Regions from separate parts of the Variovorax sp. OAS795 genome, predicted to be linked through region 1. Evidence: predicted binding sites of a transcription regulator. Region 1 holds the regulator's gene; each other region holds the start of a gene.
What was found. The regulator LexA, encoded in region 1, represses DNA repair genes until DNA is damaged. The targets are predictions, from matches to a motif close to ACTGTATNNNNATACAGT.
Positions count from the first base shown of each region.

Region 1 (5,475 bases):
GCACGGCCCTGGGGCCGGCGCTGGGCGCGACACAAGATCTAAGAACCGTCCGAGGACACCATGAGACTAATTTTGCTGGGCGCGCCCGGGGCGGGCAAAGGCACGCAAGCGGCCTTCATCTGCCAGAAATACGGCATTCCTCAAATTTCCACCGGCGACATGCTGCGCGCGGCCGTCAAGGCCGGCACGCCGCTCGGACAACAGGCCAAGGCCATCATGGAATCCGGTGGCCTCGTGAGCGACGACCTGATCATCAACCTCGTGAAGGAACGCATCGCGCAGCCCGATTGCGCCGATGGCTTCCTGTTCGACGGATTCCCGCGCACCATTCCGCAAGCCGACGCCATGAAGGCGGCGGGCGTCAAGCTCGACTACGTGCTCGAAATCGATGTGCCCTTCAGCGACATCATCGAACGCATGAGCGGCCGGCGTTCGCATCCGGCATCGGGCCGCACCTACCACGTGAAGTTCAACCCGCCCAAGGTCGAAGGCAAGGACGACGTGACGGGCGAGGACCTGATCCAGCGCAAGGACGACGAGGAAGAAACCGTGCGCAAGCGCCTGGAGGTCTACAGCCAGCAGACGCGTCCGCTGGTGGACTATTACTCGGCCTGGGCCAAGGAAGACCCGGCCGCGGCGCCGAAGTACCGCGCCATCAAGGGCGTGGGTACCGTCGACGAGATCACCCAGCGCGCCCTGGCTGCCCTCGGCAGCTGAACGCGAGCCGCATCAAGCGGCCGCCGGCTCCTCGCTCAGTTCCAGCATCAGGGCGATGCGCGCCTTGACCGGCGTGAGTGCGCCGGCATCGCGCAAGCGATCGTCCGCCCTTGGCAGGATGCGTCCGCTCGTGCAGCGTGTGGCACGGAGCACCGCCACGCCAGCGTCCTGCGCACGCAGCGCAGCGGCTTCCAGCGCGTGGTGCACCGTGCCGTTGCCGGTCGCCGCAATGACGAGTCCGTGCATCGGCTCGGCCACGCCCGCCGCGCGCTCCTGCAGCAGCATGTCGATGACCGCGCCGCTCGCACCGGCATGGCTCGTCACGATCTCGACCCTGGCCCAGCGCAGCGCCGCGCCTACGTTCGCTGCCAGCATTTTCGAGTGGGCGTTCCCCGTCGATCGCGGCCAGTCCCGAAGACGCCGCACCACGCCCTCTTCCACGTAGCCCACCGGGCCCGCATCGCCCGATGAGAACGCATCGGGACGGTAGGTGTGCACCTTCTGCACGTCCGGTGCGCCGTGGACCGTGCCGGCGCAAACCACCGTCACGCCCTCTGCACCCGGCGTGGCCGCCACCGCAATGGCATCGCGCACATTCTGGGGACCGTCGGGCGACAGCGAGCTTGCGGGACGCATGGCGCAGGTCAGCACCACCGGCTTGCCGGCGGCGAGCACCGAGTGGAGAAAGAAAGCGGTCTCTTCGATGGTGTCTGTTCCGTGCGTGATCACCACGCCAACCACGTCGGCCTCCGAGAGCCACGCGGCGCAGCGACGGGCAAGTTGCAGCAGGACATCGAATTCCATGTCCTTGCTGTCGAGCTGCGCCACCTGCTCCGCTTCGAGCGACAGGCCTTCGGGGGCGTCGATGCCGCCGAGCAGGTCCGCGACGCCGACCTCGCCCGCGGTGTAGCCGATGTTGTCGCCTTCACTGGCAGCGCGGCCCGCGATGGTGCCGCCCGTGCCCAGCACCACGACGCGGCGCACGTTCGGTGAATTGGAATTGACCATGCTTGCCAACTTTTAAAAACTGGTTAAAAATACAGCTACTGGATATTCAGCCAGTGCCGCAAGGAACCATCTATGCAGTTCGCCGTGAAGCTTACCGCCCGCCAGCAGCAAATCCTGGACTTGATCCAAAGCGCCATTGCGCGTACCGGCGCGCCGCCCACGCGGGCCGAGATCGCCAATGAACTCGGCTTCAAGTCCGCCAACGCGGCCGAAGAACACCTGCAGGCGCTGGCCCGCAAGGGTGTGATCGAACTCGTGAGCGGCACTTCGCGCGGCATCCGCCTCAAGGGCGATGCGCTGCGCTCGCTCAACGAGTCGCGCAACAACCAGTTCTCCCTTTCGCTGCCCGGCATGGCGCAGCTGGCGCTGCCGCTCATCGGCCGCGTTGCGGCGGGCTCGCCCATCCTGGCGCAGGAGCACGTCGACCAGACCTACTACGTCGAGAACACGCTGTTCCAGCGCCAGCCCGACTATCTGCTGAAGGTGCGCGGCATGTCCATGCGCGACGCCGGCATCATGGACGGCGACCTGCTCGCGGTGCAGGCCACCAAGGAAGCGCGCAACGGACAGATCGTGGTCGCCCGCCTCGGCGACGAAGTCACGGTCAAGCGCCTCAAGCGCAACAAGCAGGTCATCGAGCTGCATGCCGAGAACCCCGACTACCCGACCATCGTGGTCCAGCCCGGTGAACCTTTCGAGATCGAAGGCCTGGCGGTCGGCCTCATCCGCAACACGATGCTGATGTAGGCCCCTCGGGCCTGCACAGGCAGCACCCCATCCGGCCGCAACAGGTGGCGGGCGTATGGCGCAAGGTCGCCATCACCCTGTTTGCGTCCCTTCAAAGAAATCCTGCCTGTGTTCAACCTCAGACTTTCTTGGAGTTCACATGGGAATCGCCCTCCTCACCATCGTCGATTTGTGGATGCCTCTGCAATCGCTCGCAAACCGCCTGCTGCCGGCGCGCCGTCCGCGTCACCGCGATGGCGGCACTGCATCCACGGCCCTGCGCCATGCCGCGGTACGACCGGCCTGCACGGCCCGGCCCCAAGGTGCGCCGGCTCCCAAGACGGCGCCGGCGCCGAGCCGGCCGCTTCGCGTCATCCGGGTGGTCGACGGGCCCCAGGGTGAAAAACGCAGCACCAACCGCGTGGTGATCTCCGGCCGCATGGCAGACGTCTGCGCCGAACTCGACCGGCTCGCCGCGCTCGAAGCCATGGAGGCGCTGCGCACCGCGCCCCGCCCCACGCACCTGCACTGACCCCCGCACACCCCGGTGACCCTGGCCGGGCGCGGGTATCCAAACGTTCACGCGCGCGCCATGCCAATGCTGCGAGGCACAATGGCACGCCATGAACATTGTGATCCTCGACGATTACCAGGACGCCGTGCGCAAGCTGCGCTGCGCCGCCAAGCTGGACGCGTACGCGGCCAAGGTCTACACCAACACGGTCAAGGGCATCGGCCAGCTTTCGGTTCGCCTGAAGGATGCCGACGTCATCGTGCTGATCCGCGAACGCACCCACATCTCGCGCCAGCTGATCGAAAAACTCCCCAAGCTCAAGCTCATCTCGCAGACCGGGCGCGTGGGCGGCCACATCGACGTCACGGCCTGCACCGAGCGCGGCGTAGCAGTGGCCGAGGGCACCGGCTCTCCCCAGGCGCCCGCGGAGCTGACATGGGCGCTGATCATGGCGGCCATGCGCCGCCTGCCGCAGTACATCAGCAACCTCAAGCACGGCGCGTGGCAGCAGTCGGGGCTCAAGTCGGCCTCGATGCCGCCCAATTTTGGGCTCGGCTCGGTGCTCAAGGGCAAGACGCTGTGCATCTGGGGCTACGGGCGCATCGGCCAGCTGGTGGCGCGCTACGGGCAGGCCTTCGGCATGCAGGTGGTCATCTGGGGCCGCGAAGCCAGTTGTGCCAAGGCCCGGTCGGACGGCTTCCAGGTGGCACAGAACCGCCAGGAATTCTTTGCCGCCGCCGACGTGCTGTCCGTTCACCTGCGGCTCAACGAGGAGACCACCGGCCTGGTCAAGCTCGAAGACCTTTCGCGCATGAAGCCGACCGCACTCTTCGTCAACACCTCGCGCGCCGAGCTGGTGGAGGCCGACGCGCTGCTGGCCGCGCTCAATCGCGGCCGTCCGGGGCTGGCTGCCGTCGACGTGTTCGAGAGCGAACCGCCGCTTCAGGGCCATGCGCTGCTGCGCCTGGAGAACTGCATCTGCACGCCGCACATCGGCTATGTCGAACAGGACAGCTACGAGAGCTACTTCGGCCAGGCTTTCGACAACGTCGTGAGCTTCATCAAGGGCAATCCCACCAACATCGTGAATCCCGGCGCCCTGCAGGTTCGCCGGTGATCGCATGAGCCGCCGGGTCGCCCCAGGGCCGATCGCACAACCGAAGGCGAAGGTCCTCCAGTGACCCGGGCCGCTCACCGGGGCGCGCTCTGGGCGCTGCTGGCCGGCAATTTCGTGATCGGCACCGGCGTGATGGTGGTGCCCGGCACCTTGAACGAAATCAGCACCTCGCTCGCGGTGAGCGTCGCCACCGCGGGCCAGCTGATCACGGTCGCCGCGGTCGTGATGTGCCTCGGCGCCCCACTGCTGGCGGCGGTGGTCGCGGGCTGGGACCGCCGCCAGTTGCTCGCCCTCACGCTCGTCTGGTATGCCCTCGGGCATGTGGTTGCGGCCCTGATGCCGAGCTTCGGCGCGCTGCTGCCGGTGCGCATGCTCACGGTGGTGGCGCCGGCCATCTTCACGCCCCAGGCGGCAGCCTGCGCCGGCATGCTGGTGCCGCCGGAGCAACGTGGTCGCGCGGTGACCTTCGTCTTTCTCGGCTGGTCGATGGCCTCGGTGCTGGGCCTGCCGATCGGGGCACTGATCGGCGGGCACCTGGGATGGCGCATGGCCTTCACCGCGGTTGCACTGCTCAGCGTGGCAAGCGCAGCCTCCATCTGGCTGACACTGCCGCGCGATATCCGGCCTGCGGCGCTGACGGCCGCCGCATGGTCGCGCGTGCTGCGCAGCCCGGTGCTGATGGGCATCGTGTCCGTCACGGCGCTCCAGGGTGCCGGCCAGTTCGTCCTGTTCAGCTATTTCGGGCCCTTGCTGAAGCGCAACTTCGGCGCCGACCCCACCACGCTGAGCTTGATGTGGGCCCTGTTCGGCACCTGCGGCCTCGTGGGCAACATGCTGGTGAGCCGGTTCATCGACCGCGTGGGCGGCGGCCGCATGGTGCTCGTGACCAGTTCGCTGATTGCGCTCAGCCTCTTCCTGTGGCCTTGGGCCGCCACGCTCCCATGGCTTGCGGCGGTGCTCGTGCCCTGGGGCCTGGGCTGCTTCGCGACCAATTCGGCGCAGCAGGCGCGCCTGGTGGGCCTCGCCCCGGCGCTCGCGCCGGGCTCCGTGGCCTTGAACAGCTCGGGCATCTACATCGGCCAGGCCGTCGGTGCCGGGCTCGGCGGATGGCTGCTCGCCAACGACGCGGTCGCATGGATGAACTGGGTCGGTTTCGCCTTGCTGCTGCTGGCCATCGGCCTGAGCGTGGCCATCGATCGCAGCCGCCGCGCGGCCTGACCGGCAGGGACCCGCGTAAAACCCGGCACGCCCCGGCGGCGCATGGCTGCAAAATCGAAGGCTGCGCAAACTCCGGGCCAGCGGCTGCCGGCGGGACCGGATCCATCAACCAGCGAGAATCTTTTTCCAATGACAGTGAACTACAAACGGATCGGCGTCGTCGGCGCCGGCGCCA
Region 1 covers NZ_JBEPOH010000001.1:3,508,442-3,513,916, forward strand. Annotated here, with positions in the region: gene adk (adenylate kinase) at 61-717, shown strand; gene ABID97_RS16980 (asparaginase) at 730-1,725, opposite strand; gene lexA (transcriptional repressor LexA) at 1,798-2,472, shown strand; gene ABID97_RS16990 (hypothetical protein) at 2,612-2,983, shown strand; gene ABID97_RS16995 (D-2-hydroxyacid dehydrogenase family protein) at 3,075-4,082, shown strand; gene ABID97_RS17000 (MFS transporter) at 4,143-5,300, shown strand; gene ABID97_RS17005 (3-hydroxyacyl-CoA dehydrogenase) at 5,430-5,475, shown strand, end outside.

Region 2 (5,475 bases), 640 kb from region 1:
CGCGGGCAAGAGGCGCGGTTCTTCGGTGCTGCCGTCGTAGTTGGGAATGAAGTCGACCGTGCCCTCGTCGATCTCGTCGAGCAGCAGGCTGGTGATGCGTGCGAGCCGCGCCTCGGTGTAGCGCATGGCCGCGGCGCCGTCGCCGTCGCGGCTGCCGAAGTTGCCCTGGCCGTCGACCAGCGGATAGCGCTGCGAAAAATCCTGCGCCATGCGCACCAGTGCGTCGTAGGCGGCCTGGTCGCTGTGCGGATGGAAGCGGCCGAGCACGTCGCCCACCACGCGCGCGCTCTTCACGGGCTTGGCGCCCACGGTGCCGTTGGCGCCGCCGAAGCCCAGGCCCATGCGCGACATCGAATAGAGAATGCGCCGCTGCACCGGCTTCTGGCCGTCGGACACATCGGGCAGTGCGCGGCCCTTGACCACGCTGAGTGCGTATTCGAGGTAGGCGGTTTGTGCGTAGTCGGCCAGCGTGAGGGTGGTGTCGCCGTCGGTGGGACCCTGGAGATCGAGCGGAGGTTGGGAGTCCATGGAGAAGAGAGAAAGAGAAACAGTTGCGGGCCGTGCGCTTGCGCGTTCAGCCTGGAGTGAAAGCCTCGAGAAGGCGCGGATGCGGCATCAGGACACCGGCGTCTCGGCCGTGGCGTCCGGCACCGGCGGCTGCTCCGGGGCACGGGGCATCGCCGGCATGCTGCCCGGCGAATCGGGCGGCATGTTGCCGCGGCCCAGGGCACCGCCCTTGGGCACCACCAGTTCCATGCGGATGCGTCCGGGCGCCCGGCCGCCCCGCGCGGCGCTGCCGCTGCCGCCGCCCGCCGCCACGGAGGGCTTGAGGTAGGCATAGAGCTGCAGCACCGTCTGCACGTAGTTCTGCGTTTCCTTGTAGTTGGGGATCTTGTTGCCCGCGCGCTGCACCGCGCCTTCGCCCGCGTTGTAGGCGGCCAGCGCCAGTTCGATCTGGCCCGGGAACATGGCGATCAGGTCGCGAAGGTAGCGCGAGCCCGCGGCGATGTTGATGCGCGGATCGAACAGCTTCTTCTCGATGCTGCTGCGCTTGTCCGCCGAGACCGCCATAGCGCTGGGCCGTGGCCGGCATGAGCTGCATGAGGCCCATCGCACCCTTGGGCGAGACGGCCTGCGCGTCAAAGCCCGATTCGGTGGCGATCAGCGCCTGTAGAAGTTCATAGTCGATCGAATGCTTGTCCGCCGCATCGCGCAGCGCGGCCTTGGCGGTCTTGTAGCTGGGCGAGGCCTCGAACAGCGCGAGCAGGGTCTGGGACGCGGGCGGCACCTTGCCGTCGAGCTTGCGGCCACCGCGCCCGAGCGGCGAGATGCCCTGCGAGGTGTCGAAGCTCTGTCCGCCGCGAAAGAAGATCTGGTAGCGCTCGTCGATCTTTTCGGATGCGAAATGGGCCACGCCCTTGGTGTCGATGTAGCCGTAGATGTCAGCGGCGTGCGCCAGCCCGTGCTGCGCGCAGAGCAGCAGCAGGGCCAGGAACAACGGACGCATGAAATCTGGGATTTTCACGAGGGTGGTCAAACATCGATGTCGACATCGTCGGCGCGCAATTCCATCAGCTCGCGCCGCGCGGCTGCCTCGCCCTTGCCCATGAGCTTGGTGATCTCTCCCTGGGTGGACGTGAAGTCGAAGCGCCCCAGCTGCACTTTCATGAGGCGCCGGGTATCGGGATTGAGCGTGGTTTCCCACAATTGTTCCGCGCTCATTTCGCCCAGGCCCTTGAAGCGGCTGATGCTCCAGGCGCCTTCGCGAACGCCGTCCTTGCGCAATTTGTCGAGCGTGGCGGTCAGTTCGCCCTCGTCCAGCGCATAGACCTTGGAGGCCGGCTTCTTGCCCCGCGCAGGGGCATCGACGCGAAAGAGTGGCGGCTTTGCGACATAGACGTGGCCGGCTTCGATGAGCTTGGGAAAGTGCCGGAAGAACAGCGTGAGCAGCAGCACCTGGATGTGCGAGCCGTCGACGTCGGCGTCGGAAAGGATGCAGACCTTGCCGTAGCGCAGCCCGCTCATGTCGGGCGAATCGTTGGGGCCATGCGGATCGACGCCCACGGCCACCGAGATGTCGTGGATCTCGGTGTTGGCAAACAGCCGGTCGCGCTCGACCTCCCAGGTGTTCAGCACCTTGCCGCGCAAGGGCAGGATGGCCTGGCTCTCCTTGTCGCGGCCCATCTTGGCGCTGCCCCCGGCCGAGTCGCCCTCGACCAGGAAGACCTCGTTGTGGCTGATGTCCTTGCTCTCGCAATCCGTCAGCTTGCCGGGCAGCACGGCCACGCCGGAGCCCTTGCGCTTCTCGACCTTCTGGCCGGCACGCTGCCGCGTCTGTGCGGCCTTGATGGCCAGTTCGGCGAGCTTCCTGCCGTAGTCGACGTGCTGGTTGAGCCACAGCTCGAGCGCGGGCCGCACGAAGCTGGACACCAGCCGCACGGCGTCACGCGAATTGAGGCGCTCCTTGATCTGGCCCTGGAACTGCGGGTCGAGCACCTTGGCGCTCAGCACGTACGAGGCACGCGCGAACACGTCTTCCGGCAAGAGCTTCACGCCCTTGGGCAGCAGCGAGTGCAGTTCGATGAAGCCCTTCACCGCCGTGAAGAGGCCGTCGCGCAGGCCGCTTTCATGCGTGCCGCCGGCGCTGGTGGGAATCAGGTTGACGTAGCTCTCGCGCACCGGCTGGCCGTCTTCGGTGAAGGCCACGCACCAGTCGGCGCCCTCGCCTTCGGCGAAGTTGTCGGCGTTCTTGTCGGCATGGCCGCTGCCTTCGAACAGCGGAATGACGGGATCGCCGCTGAGCGTCTGCATCAGGTAGTCGCTCAGGCCGCCCTTGTAGAGCCACTGCTGCGTTTCCTTGGTCTTCTCGACCGTGAGCGTGACGCTCACGCCGGGCATCAGCACGGCCTTGCTGCGCAGCAGGTGCGTGAGTTCGCCCATCGGCAGCGCGGCGGTCTCGAAGTACTTCGCATCGGGCCAGGCGCGCACGGTGGTGCCCTGCTTGCGCTCCCCGGCTTCGAGCTTGCGGATTTCCAGCGGCTCGATCACGTCGCCCGCGCTGAAGGCCAGCCTGGCCGACGAGCCTTCGCGGTGCGAGACGACCTCGAGCCGCTTGGAGAGCGCATTGGTCACCGACACGCCCACGCCATGCAGGCCGCCCGAGAAGCTGTAGGCGCCGCCCGAGCCCTTGTCGAACTTGCCGCCGGCATGCAGCCGGGTGAACACCAGCTCGACCACGGGCGCCTTTTCCTCGGGGTGCAGGCCGAAGGGAATGCCGCGGCCGTCGTCCTCGATGCTGACCGAGTTGTCGGCGTGCAGCGTGACCTTGATCTTCTTGCCATAGCCCGCCAGCGCCTCGTCGGCCGCGTTGTCCAGCACCTCCTGGATGATGTGCAGCGGGTTGTCGGTGCGGGTGTACATGCCCGGTCGCTGCTTCACGGGCTCGAGGCCCTTGAGCACGCGGATGGAGCCTTCCGAGTACCCGGAGGACGCGGACGATGAACTGGGGGGAGTCTTGGGGGGAGTCGCCATGGGGGCGGATTGTAGTCAGTCGCGATCAAACAACTGGATACCCATACAGGCACGTCCCGTCTACAGCTGGGAGGACTCCTGGCCGAACCTTGCGACACGGGAGTGAAATGGCCCGACCGCCGCAGTGTTGGCGGCCGGCCCTCCTATTGCTGTGCCTTACTTGGCGGCTGTAACCGTACCGGTATAGCTCAGCGAGCCGAGTTCGGCCTTGGCCTTTTCGGCGGATTCGAGCTCGATAACCACGCGGCCGACCAAAAGACCGAACGAGGGAGAAGTGCGAAGGTATTTGACTTCGTTTTCCGCAAGCGTGAAGCTAGCCGTCTTCTCGGTCTCGGTCGAGGAAGCCGCCACGTAGTTGCCAGCCGGCCGATCCACGTAGAAGAAGCCGCCAGGCTTGGACGTGCCCACGACGTCATTGTTCAGCCGGATTTCAGGCTGGACCGCGGCGCCGAACATCGACGCCGAGCGGAAGAAATAGATGCGCCCTTCGCCACCCTTGAGGCTGGGCATGGAGCTGGCCATATCCTGGTACTTGACGCCGCTTGCGCAGCCTGCAGCCAGAATGGTGATGGCCGCGATGGCGGCGAATTTCAGGACGGTTCTTCTCATGGTTGAGTTCCTTTTGGAAGCGGGACTGGGGCAGTCAGGGATGAGTAGCGCGCTTCGGCCGGCAGGTAGAAGCCTTGCAGCGCACTGTTGCGAACGACGAGCCAGGCCTCGTGAACCTGCTGGCCTTCGATGCTGAACACGATGTCGACGGGTCGATACACCAAGCCTTCGCTCACGCGACCGACCGAAACCCAATGGCTCTCGGCAGGAATCAGCCGGCTATAGCCGGTTTCGAGCCGAAGCGGCAAGGGGGCTGTGAAGTGCAGGTCAGGCGGCGAGTTCGCGCGCTCGGCGACTCCGATCTGGACGGGCACGGAGCGCACTGCGGGCGCGCAGCCGGCCAAGGTCGCGGCAAGTGCCACGAGCACGCACGCAGCATGACATCTTGTTCGGCTCATGGAAGCCCTCCCCAGTCGTTTGTATTTTCAGAAATGTAACCACGACTGGAACGGCCGACCGTGAGGTTCGCACGGTATTGAAGGGGTTCGTGCAATCTCACCGTTTTGATGCGCTTTGTGCATCAAACCTCGTCCCATAAATCATCAACGGCCAACGTGCCGCAGCCCTGCTGCCGTACGCAACTCGCTACATTCAACGCCATGCAAGCCTCCGCTCCCACTCTCTCGGTCAAGCAGGTACTGATCTGCGGCGCCATGATCGTCACGCTCTCGATGGGCATCCGCCACGGCTTCGGGCTCTGGCTGCAGCCGATCACGCAGGCGCAAGACTGGACCCGCCAGACTTTCTCGTTCGCGCTGGCCATCCAGAACCTGTCGTGGGGCATCTTCGGCGTGTTCGCGGGCATGCTGGCCGACCGCTTCGGGGCCTTCAGGGTCCTGGTCGGCGGCGCCGCGTTCTATGCGCTGGGGCTCCTGGGCATGGCGTATTCGCCCACCCCGCTCCTGTTCACGCTGAGCGCCGGCGTGCTGATCGGCGCGGCACAGGCGGGCACGACCTATGCGGTGGTCTACGGCGTCATCGGCCGGCAGATTCCGGCCGAGCGGCGCTCGTGGGCCATGGGCGTGGCGGCGGCGGCCGGCTCCTTCGGGCAATTCTTGATGGCGCCGATCGAAGGCAGGTTGATCGGCACCCTGGGCTGGCAGACCGCGCTGGCGGTGGTGGCGGTGCTGGTGCTGGTGATCGTGCCGCTGGCTTTCGGGCTGCGCGAACCCCAGCGCGGGGCACTGGCGGGGCACCGGGACCAATCGGTGCTGCAGGCCGTGGGCGAGGCCTTCCGCTATCCGAGCTTCGGCCTGCTGATGGCCGGGTATTTCGTCTGCGGCTTCCAGCTGGCGTTCATCGGCATCCACATGCCGACCTACCTGCGCGACCAGC
Region 2 covers NZ_JBEPOH010000001.1:4,152,943-4,158,417, forward strand. Annotated here, with positions in the region: gene parC (DNA topoisomerase IV subunit A) at 1-528, opposite strand, end outside; partial or broken gene ABID97_RS20090 (lytic transglycosylase domain-containing protein) at 616-1,507, opposite strand; gene ABID97_RS20095 (DNA topoisomerase IV subunit B) at 1,534-3,531, opposite strand; gene ABID97_RS20100 (DUF2846 domain-containing protein) at 3,688-4,140, opposite strand; gene ABID97_RS20105 (hypothetical protein) at 4,137-4,454, opposite strand; gene ABID97_RS20110 (MFS transporter) at 4,740-5,475, shown strand, end outside.
Region 2: a site for LexA is predicted at 3,564-3,581, ahead of ABID97_RS20095 (DNA topoisomerase IV subunit B). Genes of this name have one in related genera too.

Region 3 (5,475 bases), 2.6 Mb from region 1:
CCTGCCGGGGCGGCCACCGCTACGCGACCTGCGTCGATTGCCAGTTGGCAATGAGTCCGTGCAGCGCGGCCGCGTCGTTGCTCGACTTGATCTGCTCGCGCAGGCCGGCGTCGCTGAGCAGTTCGGCGATTTCAGAGAGGATTTCGAGGTGCTTCTGCGTGGCCGCTTCGGGCACCAGCAGGAAGATCAGCAGTCCGACGGGTTGTTCGTCCGGTGCGTCGAACCCGATGGGGTTGGCCAGCTGGAACACCGCGGCCATGGGGGCCTTGAGGCCCTTGATGCGGCCATGCGGAATGGCGACCCCATGGCCGAGGCCGGTGGAGCCGAGTCGCTCGCGCGCAAACAGGCTGTCGGTGATCAGGGCGCGGCCGAGGCCATGAAGGCTTTCGAACAGCAGGCCTGCTTCTTCGAAAGCACGCTTCTTGCTCGTAGCGTCAACGCTCACGAGCACTTGAGCGGGCGGCAGGATGGACGCGAGGCGATTCATGGTGTGAAGGGGCGGGGGCGATTATGCACCTGCTCGGTAAAAACCCCAATCCCGTTGGCTACTTTTTGGCTACATGTTGCCCGGAGGCCTCGCGGCGACGGGAACGGAAGATGAGGAAGGGCAACAAAAAGCCGCCCTTGGGCGGCTTGTCGCAGGGGCCGAAAGCCCTTGCCCGTGGCTTGGCTACATCACCCGCTTGGGCGCCGTGTGATGGTGGTCCTGCAGGCGGTCCTTGTGGCGAACCACCTGGCGGTCGAGCTTGTCGACCAGCTCATCGACCGCAGCATAGAGATCAGCGTGGCTCGACTCCGCGAACATGTCATTGCCCTTGACGTGAATGTTGCACTCCGCCCTTTGGCGGCGTTCCTTTTCCTTCTGCTTTTCCACCGTGAGGAGCACCTTCACATCGACCACCTGGTCGAAATGCCGTGTGATCCGGTCCAGCTTGCTCGTGACGTAAGTCCGCAAGGCAGGTGTGACGTCGAGGTGATGACCGCTGATCGTCAAATTCATGAATGACCTCCTGAGAATTGACGGTTGGGAAAATGACCCCGCTCCGGAATGAAGCGTGGCCGGCGAAATCAGATGTGGGACGGAGGGAGAAGAGAAAAGAGCGGAAATGAGGGAAGGTCGATTCACTATGCCCAAGCTGTCACGGGTTTGCAATAGTCGGGTTTTCCGGGGGGCGCCCGCATCGTGGCCGCACCGGCCGTTCCGCTACAGCTTCCATAGCTGCCGCCGCAGGCCGGCCAGCTGTCGGCGGCAAGGTGCTGCGCAAGTGTTTCATTGCGTCACCAGCGGTGACCCTGCCGGGCAAAGGGCCGGCCGGATTCAACCCCAGGCGGCGCGCATCCGGTTGCGCAGGTCGATCACCGCGGCCGGCGGCGGAACGGCCGGTGGACGCGCCGGCGGCGCGGGCCAGGTCTGCTGCTCGAAACCCGCGAGATCCGCCTCGGTGATGAAGCGGGTGCGGTTGGCGTACAGGTGCCGGTCGCCGCGCACCGCCTGCTGGGTGACGTAGAAGCGCTGCGGCACCAGCAGGTGCAGGTGGTCGCGCGCCCGGGTCATCGCCACGTAGAGCAGGCGCCTTTCCTCTTCGAGCTCTTGCGCGCCCTGCGCCACGTCGGCCGGCAGGCAGCCGTCGACCACGTTGAGCACATGCACCGAGTTCCATTCCTGCCCCTTGGCCGAGTGGATGGTGGAAAGGATGAGGTAGTCCTCGTCGAGCAAAGGCGGCCCCGGCCGGTCGCTGGTGGCTTCGGGCGGATCGAGCGTGAGCTCGGTCAGGAAGCGCTCCCGCGAGGCATGGGCCGATGCCAGGCGCGCCAGCTGCTCGACGTCGCCGCGCCGCACGCCCGAGGGGTCGTCGTAGAGCCGGTCGAGGTGCGGCAGGTACCAGCGCACGGCCAGTTCCACGTCGGCCGGCCATGCGAGCCCCGGCGCGCACAGCGCCGCGTAGGCTTCGGCGAACACCGCCCATTCGGCGCGCGCGGCCGAGGGCGGCACGAAGCCACGCACCGCCGACACGGGGTCGGCCGCCTGGTCCATGGCGTCCAGCAGCCGCGTGCCGGTGGCGGGCCCGATGCCCGGAATCAGCTGCGTGACGCGAAAACCCGCCATGCGCCCGCGCGGGTTCTCGGCAAAGCGCAGCACCGCGAGCAGATCCTTCACGTGCGAGGCCTCGAGAAACTTGAGGCCGCCATATTTCACGAACGGGATGTTGCGGCGGGCCAGTTCGAGCTCGAGCGGCGCGCTGTGCGTGGAAGCGCGGAACAGCACCGCCTGCGACTTGAGCGCGAGGCCGCCTTCGCGGTGCGCCAGCACCTTGTCGGCCACCCAGACCGCCTGTTGCGCCTCGTCGGGCACCAGCACCAGCTGCGGCCGGCCGGCCGATGGCTTGTCGGTCCAGAGGGTCTTGGCATGCCGCTCGGCCGCGTGCGCGATGACCCGGTTGGAAACGTCGAGGATCGGCTGCGTGGAGCGGTAGTTGCGCTCCAGCGTGACGACCCGGGCAGCCTGCGAAAACTGCGACGGAAAGTCGAGGATGTTACGTACGGTTGCGCCGCGGAACGAGTAAATCGACTGCGCGTCGTCGCCCACCACGGTCACGCCGCGGCCATCGGGCTTGAGCGCAAGAAGAATGGAGGCCTGCAGCAGGTTGGTGTCCTGGTACTCGTCGACCAGCACATGGTCGAAGCGGGCACCGACCAGTTCGGCCAAGGCTGGCTCGGCCACCATGCCGGCCCAATAGAGCAGCAGGTCGTCGTAGTCGAGCACGTTCTGCTGCTGCTTGGCTTCCACATAGGCGCCGAAGAGGCGCTTGAGCTCGGCCTCCCACTCGGCGCACCACGGAAATGCCTGCGCGAGCACGTCCGCCAGCGGCGCGCGCGTATTCACGCAGCGCGAGTAGATCGCGAGGCAGGTGCCCTTGCGCGGAAAGCGGTTCACGCTGGACGACAGGCCGATCTCGTGCCGCACCAGCCCCATCAGGTCCTCGGCGTCGCCGCGGTCGTGGATGGTGAAGTTGTCCTTCAGGCCGATGTGCGCGGCGTACTCGCGCAGCAGGCGCGCTCCGATGCCGTGGAAGGTGCCGGCCCACGGCAGCGCAGGCGGCTTTTCCGACTTGAACCCGAGCACGCGTGCCAGCACCTGCCCTGCGCGGCGCTCCATCTCGATGGCCGCGCGGCGGGAAAAGGTCAGGAGCAGCAGGCGCTGCGGATCGACACCGCCGGCAATCAGGTGCGCGACGCGGTGCGCCAGCGTGCTGGTCTTGCCGGAGCCCGCGCCGGCAATCACCAGCAGCGGCCGCTCGTCGCGGCCGACCAGCGTGCCGATGCCATGTTCGACCGCGGCGCGCTGCGCATCGTTGAGCCCGGAGAGCGCGGCGGCCAGGCGCTCGGCCTGGGTGGCGGCGGCGGCGGAAAAGACGGGGAGCGCAGCGGTCTGCATGGCCGCAACTTTACTGTATGTCCATCCAGATCGGCAGGCTTGCGTCACATGGCCGATGACATAATCGCGCCTCGCTGCAACAGGAGACCGCACCTTGGAAACCGCCCCGTCTCGGCAGCTTTCAACTCCCCCCTGACGCTTGCCTGCGCCGGGCCCGGGAATTGAAAGCGCCCCTTCCCTCGCCCCATCGCCCCAGCCATTTCACGGGAGTGAGCCCATGCTCAACATCTTTACGCTCGCCAACGGCCGCCTCGTCCAGGAAGAGATCGAAGCCCTCGAGGAGCTTTCCAAGTTCCAGCCGATCTGGGTCGACCTCGAATCGCCCACGCTGGAGGAAAAGCGCTGGATCAAGCAGTACTACGGCCTGTCGATTCCCGAGGACGCGATGGACGAGGACATCGAGGAGTCGGCGCGCTTCTATGAAGAAGACAACGGCGAGCTGCACATCCGCTCCGACTTCCTGATCGACGACGACGAGGACCCGCGTTCGGTGCGCGTGGCCTTCATCCTGAATCAGCACAACGCCGAACTGCGCAGCCGCGGCGTGCTGTTCTCGATCCACGACGAGGACGTGCCGGTGTTCCGCCTGCTGCGCATGCGCGCGCGCCGCGCACCGGGGCTCATCGAAGACGCGAAGGAAGTGCTGCTCAAGCTGTTCGACGCGGACGCCGAATACTCGGCCGACACGCTGGAGAACATCTACGACGAACTCGAGGTGGCCGGCAAGAAGGTGCTCGAAGGCAACGTCAGCGACGAGTTGGCCGGCGAAGTGCTGGCCGCCATCGCGCGCCAGGAAGACTTGAACGGCCGCATCCGGCGCAACGTGATGGACACGCGCCGCGCGGTGAGCTTCATGATGCGAAGCCGCATGCTCAACGCCGAGCAGTTCGAGGAAGCGCGGCAGATCCTGCGCGACATCGAATCGCTGGACAACCACACGGCCTTTCTGTTCGACAAGATCAACTTCCTGATGGATGCGACCGTCGGTTTCATCAACATCAACCAGAACAAGACCATCAAGATCTTCTCGGTGGCCAGCGTGGCGCTGCTGCCGCCCACGCTGATCGCGAGCATCTACGGCATGAACTTCAAGCTCATGCCCGAGCTCGACTGGGCGATGGGCTATCCGTACGCGCTGGCGCTGATGGCGGCCAGCGCGCTGGTGCCGATGTGGTACTTCCGCCGGCGCGGCTGGCTCAAGTAGCCGCGGGCGATTCAGGCAAGGAAGGCAGCGTGGCCAGCCACGCGTCGACCAGCGCCAGGCTGTAGCGGCTCGCCACTTCGGCGACGAAGCGCGCGAAGTCGCCGTGCGCGGCATCGTCGGCGCGATCCGAAATCGTCCGCATCGCCGCGAACGGCACCCCGTAGTCGTGGCACACCTGCGCCATCGCGGCGCCTTCCATTTCGACCGCGAGCGCATCGGGCAGGTTGCGCCGGAGTGCCGCGCTCTCGGCGCTGGTCGACACGAAGCGGTCGCCGCTCACCAGCAGGCCGCGGTGCAACTTCGGCGCGCGGATGCCGAACGCGTCCATGGCCGGCTGGCCGATCAGTGCGACCGGATCGCGCAGCACATCTTCCGCCACGCCGGAGAGCGCGTCGGCGATCGCACCATCGGCCGCGAAGCGCGCGATGCCCACGAGCGGCACCTCGTACTTCGGAAAGATCGGCGAGGCATCGAGATCGTGCTGCAGGAGCTCCGATGCCACCACCACGTCGCCCACGTTCACGCCCGGCGCGAGCCCGCCCGCCACCCCCGTGAACACGATGGCCCGCACGCCGAAGCGCTCGAGCAGCACCGTGGCCGTGACCGCGGCTGCGACCTTGCCGATGCGCGAGAGCACCGCGACCACCGGCTGGCCGTGCAGGTGGCCGAGCCAGAAGTCGCGCCCCGCGGCACGCACGCGTTGCTCGTCGGGCATCCGGGCGAGGAGCGCGCCGAGCTCCTCGTGCATGGCGGCCACGATGGCAACGGGCGCACTCATCGGCTACTTGATGTCCACGCCATAGAAGGTGTGGCGACCGAAGGGGCTGAGCTTGAA
Region 3 covers NZ_JBEPOH010000001.1:927,306-932,780, reverse strand. Annotated here, with positions in the region: gene ABID97_RS04495 (PTS sugar transporter subunit IIA) at 20-487, opposite strand; gene hpf (ribosome hibernation-promoting factor, HPF/YfiA family) at 671-1,000, opposite strand; gene ABID97_RS04485 (ATP-dependent helicase) at 1,319-3,436, opposite strand; gene corA (magnesium/cobalt transporter CorA) at 3,654-4,640, shown strand; gene ABID97_RS04475 (5'-methylthioadenosine/adenosylhomocysteine nucleosidase) at 4,633-5,418, opposite strand; gene ABID97_RS04470 (ABC transporter substrate-binding protein) at 5,422-5,475, opposite strand, start outside.
Region 3: a site for LexA is predicted at 3,449-3,466, ahead of ABID97_RS04485 (ATP-dependent helicase). Genes of this name have one in related genera too.

Region 4 (5,475 bases), 3.1 Mb from region 1:
AGCAGCGGCGGCGAAGTGATGAGCGCGAGCACCGCGCCAAAGCCGCCCGCGCGCGCCGCCGTGTTGCCGGGGCCCTCCAACTGAGCCAACTGGCTCAGATAGAAAAAGAAAACGCCGCCGCCAAGAATCAGGGCAAGCAGGCCGCCCTTGATGACGGAGCCGGCGAACGCGGCTCCGGCCTTGACGCCAGTGCGGACGAGCGATGGCTGGGCGGGCTGGTCTGTGGACATGCGAAGTTCCTCCAACTGATTTTTTTTCTATTTTCTGGCGCGTCGATCTCTGGAATCGATGCGAGCCGGTCTTAAAGATTCTGCAGACGTGAACAAGTGCAGAAGGCACCGAGCGCATTCGATCATGCCATTGGCCAGCGAGCCCAGAATCACGCGCACACAACAAAACGGGAGGAATTTCGATGGACCACAAGTTTCAAAAACCCACGGGCGCGTTTGTTGCCGCGTCGTGGGCCGCACTGTTTGCAGGCGGGGGCGTCTATCTGGTCGGGCTATGGAATGCCACCATGCAGCTCAACGAAAAGGGCTATTACTTCACCCTCCTCATGTACGGCCTCTTTGCCGCCGTGTCACTGCAGAAGACCGTGCGCGACCGTCTCGAGGGAACGCCGGTCACCGGCATTTACTTTGGCTTTTGCTGGATATCGCTGCTGCTTGCAATCGGGTTGCTGGCTGTGGGCCTGTTCAATGCAACGCTCGCCAACAGCGAGAAAGGCTTCTATGCCATGGCGTTCCTGCTGAGCCTTTTCGGGGCTGTGGCGGTACAGAAGAATGTTCGCGACGTCGCGTCGCAAGACAAGGGAACGGGCTCCGGCGCCGATATTCCTGAACTCGAATGACGCGCTGCTGCGGCGCGGCCCCACACGCCCGTTGCGCAAGCACGCTCGAAGTCAGCCGGCTTCCAGCAAACGCCGCAGCGACTTCAAGTCGCGCGCAATCCAGGCGGCGTCGCGCTCGAAGGCCGCATCGTCCATGTGCGGCTGGCGCAGCAGCGTGAACTGGAACTCGCAGAGGCACGGCGCGACACCGATCACGCGGAACGGCAGGTAGATTTCGGGCACGCCTTCGGGCGCGACCCAATGGTCGAGCACGCCAAGTTCGTTGGCGGGTGCGAAGCGCAGGCGGGCTTCGCCGTCCGGCGTCGTGGCCACCCAGTGATCGCCGTGCGGAACCAAGGCGCTCTTCGCCAGGCCACTGGCCCAGTCGGGCAGGCGCGCCGGGTCGGAGGCCAGCGCATAGGCGCGGCGCCAGTCGCAGGCCACGCGCTGCGTGACGACGCGGGACTGCATCGCGCCGCCTTCATTCGCTTGTTTCGTTGTCGTCGTCGCCATCGAAATCGCTCCTGAGTACCTTGGCCACCACGGCGCCCGAAAAGCCGCGCGCCAATAGAAAGCGCATCTGTTTGGCGCGCTCCTTGGCGTCGGCGGGCGGCGCGTCGAAACGGCGTCGCCACAAGGCCGTGGCGCGCGCCACTTCGGTGCCTTGCAGGCTGGCCACTGCTTCTGCGATGGCCTCGGGCGCGATGCCCTTGGCCTGCAGTTCCTGGCGCACCCGCAAGGCGCCGGACCGGGCGGCGCGCTGGTTCAACACCGAGGCCACCACGCGCGGCTCGCTGATGAAATCCTTGGCGGCCAGTTCGTCGAGCGCGCGGGCCAGCGTGCCGGGCTCTTCTTCGTGCCGGGCCAGCTTGCGCTCCAGTTCCGCGCGCGAATGTTCGCGCTGGCTCAGGAGCCGCAATGCGCGGCCTTTGAGGGAGGGGGCGCCGAAAGCCATGCCGGGTGTTGCCTGGCGCGGCCTTGGAGCAGGCCGCGCCGTGCTGGCTTACTCGCCCTTGTCGGCCTTCTCTGCCTTGGAAGCCTTGGCAGGCTTCTCGGCCTTTTCTGGCGTGGCGTCGGCATCGGCCGCGAGCAGCGGAATGCCCAGCGACTCGCGCACCTTGTTCTCGATTTCGCGCGACAGCTCGGGGTTCTCGCGCAGGAACTCGCGCGCGTTGTCGCGGCCCTGGCCGATCTTTTCGCCGTTGTAGGCGTACCAGGCGCCCGACTTGTCGAGGATCTTGGCGGTCACGCCCATGTCGATGATCTCGCCTTCGCGGCTGATGCCTTCGCCGAACAGGATGTCGAACTCGGCCGTCTTGAACGGAGGGCTGACCTTGTTCTTCACCACCTTGACCTTGGTTTCGTTGCCGATGGCCTCGTCGCCTTTCTTGATGGTGCCGATGCGGCGGATGTCCAGGCGCACCGAGGCGTAGAACTTCAGCGCGTTGCCGCCGGTGGTGGTTTCGGGCGAGCCGAACATCACGCCGATCTTCATGCGGATCTGGTTGATGAAGATGACCATGCAGTTGGTCTTCTTGATGGTGGCGGTGAGTTTGCGCAGGGCCTGGCTCATCAGGCGGGCCTGCAGGCCGGGCAGCGAGTCGCCCATTTCGCCTTCGATTTCGGCCTTGGGCGTGAGCGCGGCGACCGAGTCGATGACGATCAGGTCGACGGCGCCCGAGCGCACCAGCGAATCGACGATCTCGAGCGCCTGCTCGCCGGTGTCGGGCTGGCTGATCAGCAGGTCGGACAGGTTCACGCCGAGCTTCTGGGCGTATTGCACGTCGAGCGCATGCTCGGCATCGACGAAGGCGCAGGTGCCGGCCTGCTTCTGCATGGCGGCGATGACCTGCAGGGTGAGCGTGGTCTTGCCCGAGGATTCCGGGCCGTAGATCTCGATGACGCGGCCGCGCGGCAGGCCGCCGACGCCCAGTGCGATGTCCAGGCCCAGCGAGCCGGTGGAGACCACCTGGATGTCCTCGAGCGCCTCGCCCTCCCCCAGCCGCATGATCGTGCCCTTGCCGAACTGCTTTTCGATCTGGGCCAGCGCGGCCTGCAGGGCCTTGGCCTTTTCACTGTTGGCGACCGAGATGCTTGCGCCCTTGACGACTGCGTCCATGTGGAATCTCCTTGAAAATCAACGGTTTGTGTGAGGTTGCCATCCATCTGCTTTTAACCACAGGCTGGATGCTTGAACAGTAGTGTAGGGGTTCGTTGGTTTGAGTAAACTCATTTTTTGGTCAGTTTGCTTTACTATTTAGCGGATGGCCGAAACCGCTTTTCCGACCGATGCCGACGCCTGGCGGCAAACCCACCTGGGGCGGCTGCTGGGCCATGCGATGCGCCGCTTCGACGAGCGCGTGCTCGAACTCATGGCGCACGACGTCGACGTGCCGCTGGCGCTGTCGAACCTGGCGGCCCGCGCCCAGGTGAGTGCCGCGCACATCCACATCACGCGGCACCTGGCGCGCGAGGGTTCGCGCCTGACCGACATGGCCGCACGCGCCGGCATGACCAAGCAGGCGATGGGCGCTCTGGTGGACCAGTGCGAGGCCTGGGGCCTGGTGACGCGCGGGCCCGACCCGCTCGACGCCCGCGCGCGGCGCGTGCTCTTCACTGCCGACGGGCTGGCGTGGCTCGACGCCTTCCGCAGCGCGGTGACGCAGGCCGAGCGCGAATTCCGCGCCAGCGTGGGCAGCGACGTGGCCACGGTGGTAACCATCGGTCTGGAAGCCTATACAGCGGGCTAGACTCGGCCAGCGAGACATATGTGAACGCGGCGCCAGCGCGGCGCCCGAACCCGGCCGGAGGTGGCTCATGCGGATTCTGATTGCCGAAGACGACCAGGTGCTGGCCGATGCCCTGCTGCGCAGCCTGCGCACCTCGGGCGCGGCGGTGGACCACGTGGCGAACGGCTCGCAGGCCGATACCGCCCTCATGACACACAGCGAGTTCGACCTGCTGATCCTCGACCTGGGGCTGCCCAACCTGCACGGCATCGAGATACTGAAGCGGCTGCGCGCGCGCGGCTCGCAGCTGCCGGTGCTGGTGCTCACCGCGGCCGACAGCGTGGAAGAGCGCGTCAAGGGCCTGGACCACGGCGCCGACGACTACATGGCCAAGCCCTTCAGCCTGCAGGAGCTCGAAGCGCGCGTGCGGGCGCTCACGCGGCGCGGCATGGGCGCCACCAGCAACACGATCCGGCACGGCCCGCTGGTCTACGACCAGGCCGGCCGCGTGGCCACCATCGACGGCAAGATGGTCGAGCTCTCGGCGCGCGAACTGGGCCTGCTCGAAGTGCTGCTGCAGCGCGCGGGCCGGCTGGTCAGCAAGGACCAGCTGGTGGAGCGCCTGTGCGAATGGGGCGAGGAGGTGAGCCTCAACGCGATCGAGGTGTACATCCACCGCCTGCGCAAGAAGATCGAGAAGGGGCCGGTGCGCATCGCCACGGTGCGCGGCCTCGGCTACTGCCTCGAAAAAATCCAGCAATGACGCCCGGGCGTGCCCGGCGGCCCGGAGGCCGCAAGCCTTGAAATTGTTCCAGCGCGCGCAGCGCTCCCTGTTCGGCGAGATCCTCGACTGGATGCTCACGCCGCTCTTGCTGCTGGTGCCGGTGAGCATCGGCGTGACGTGGCTGGTGGCGCAGGGCATCGCCAATGCGCCTTTCGACCGTGCGCTCGAATACAACGTGCAGACCTTGGCGCGGCTGGTCACGGTGCAGCAGGGACAGACGGAGTTCGTGCTGCCGCAGCCCGCGCGCGAGATCCTGCGGGCCGACGATGCCGACCGCGTGTACTACCAGCTGCTGGACAGCCACGGCAAGCTGCTCAGCGGCGAACCCGACGTGCCGCATCCCAACACCGACGAGCCCCCGGTCACGGGCGTGGTCACGCTGCGCAATGGCGAAATGCGCGGCAAGCCGGTGCGCGTGGCCTCGCTCTGGCTGGCCGACGGCGACGACGACGCGGTGACGGCGCTGTTGCAGGTGGCCGAGACGCGCGAGAAGCAGTCGGTGCTGGCCACCGAGATCATCAAGGGCGTGCTGCTGCCGCAGTTCGCCATCCTGCCATTGGCCGTGCTGCTGATCTGGCTGGCGCTGGTGCGCGGCATCAAGCCGCTGTCGGTGGTGGAGGCGCGCATCCGCGAGCGGCGCCCGGGCGACCTGAGCCCGCTCGACGAATCGTCGGTGCCGCTGGAAGTGGTGCCGCTGGTGTCCTCGGTCAACGAGCTGCTCGACAAGCTCAACGAATCGATCCACACCCAGAAGCGCTTCCTGGCCGACGCGGCGCACCAGCTCAAGACGCCGCTCGCGGGCCTGCGCATGCAGGCCGACCTGGCCCAGCGCGAAGGGGCCAATGCCGACGAGCTCAAGCAGTCGCTCAAGCAGATCGGCCGCGCCAGCGTGCGGGCCACGCACACGGTGAACCAGCTGCTGTCGCTGGCGCGCGCCGAGAGCACCGGCGCCGGCACCGGCCGCCAGCCCTGCGACCTGGCCCGGCTCACGATCGAGGTGGTGCGCGAAGCGGTGCCGCGCGCCATCGAGAAGCGCATCGACCTGGGCTACGACGGCGCCGAGGCAGGCGCGCCGGGCGTGGTGCTCGAGGGCAACCCGACGCTGCTGAAGGAGCTGGTGCGCAACCTGCTCG
Region 4 covers NZ_JBEPOH010000001.1:457,173-462,647, forward strand. Annotated here, with positions in the region: gene ABID97_RS02255 (hypothetical protein) at 1-230, opposite strand, end outside; gene yiaA (inner membrane protein YiaA) at 413-850, shown strand; gene ABID97_RS02265 (SRPBCC family protein) at 902-1,342, opposite strand; gene recX (recombination regulator RecX) at 1,311-1,784, opposite strand; gene recA (recombinase RecA) at 1,833-2,948, opposite strand; gene ABID97_RS02280 (MarR family winged helix-turn-helix transcriptional regulator) at 3,094-3,579, shown strand; gene ABID97_RS02285 (response regulator) at 3,647-4,321, shown strand; gene ABID97_RS02290 (sensor histidine kinase) at 4,359-5,475, shown strand, end outside.
Region 4: a site for LexA is predicted at 3,012-3,029, ahead of recA (recombinase RecA). Genes of this name have one in related genera too.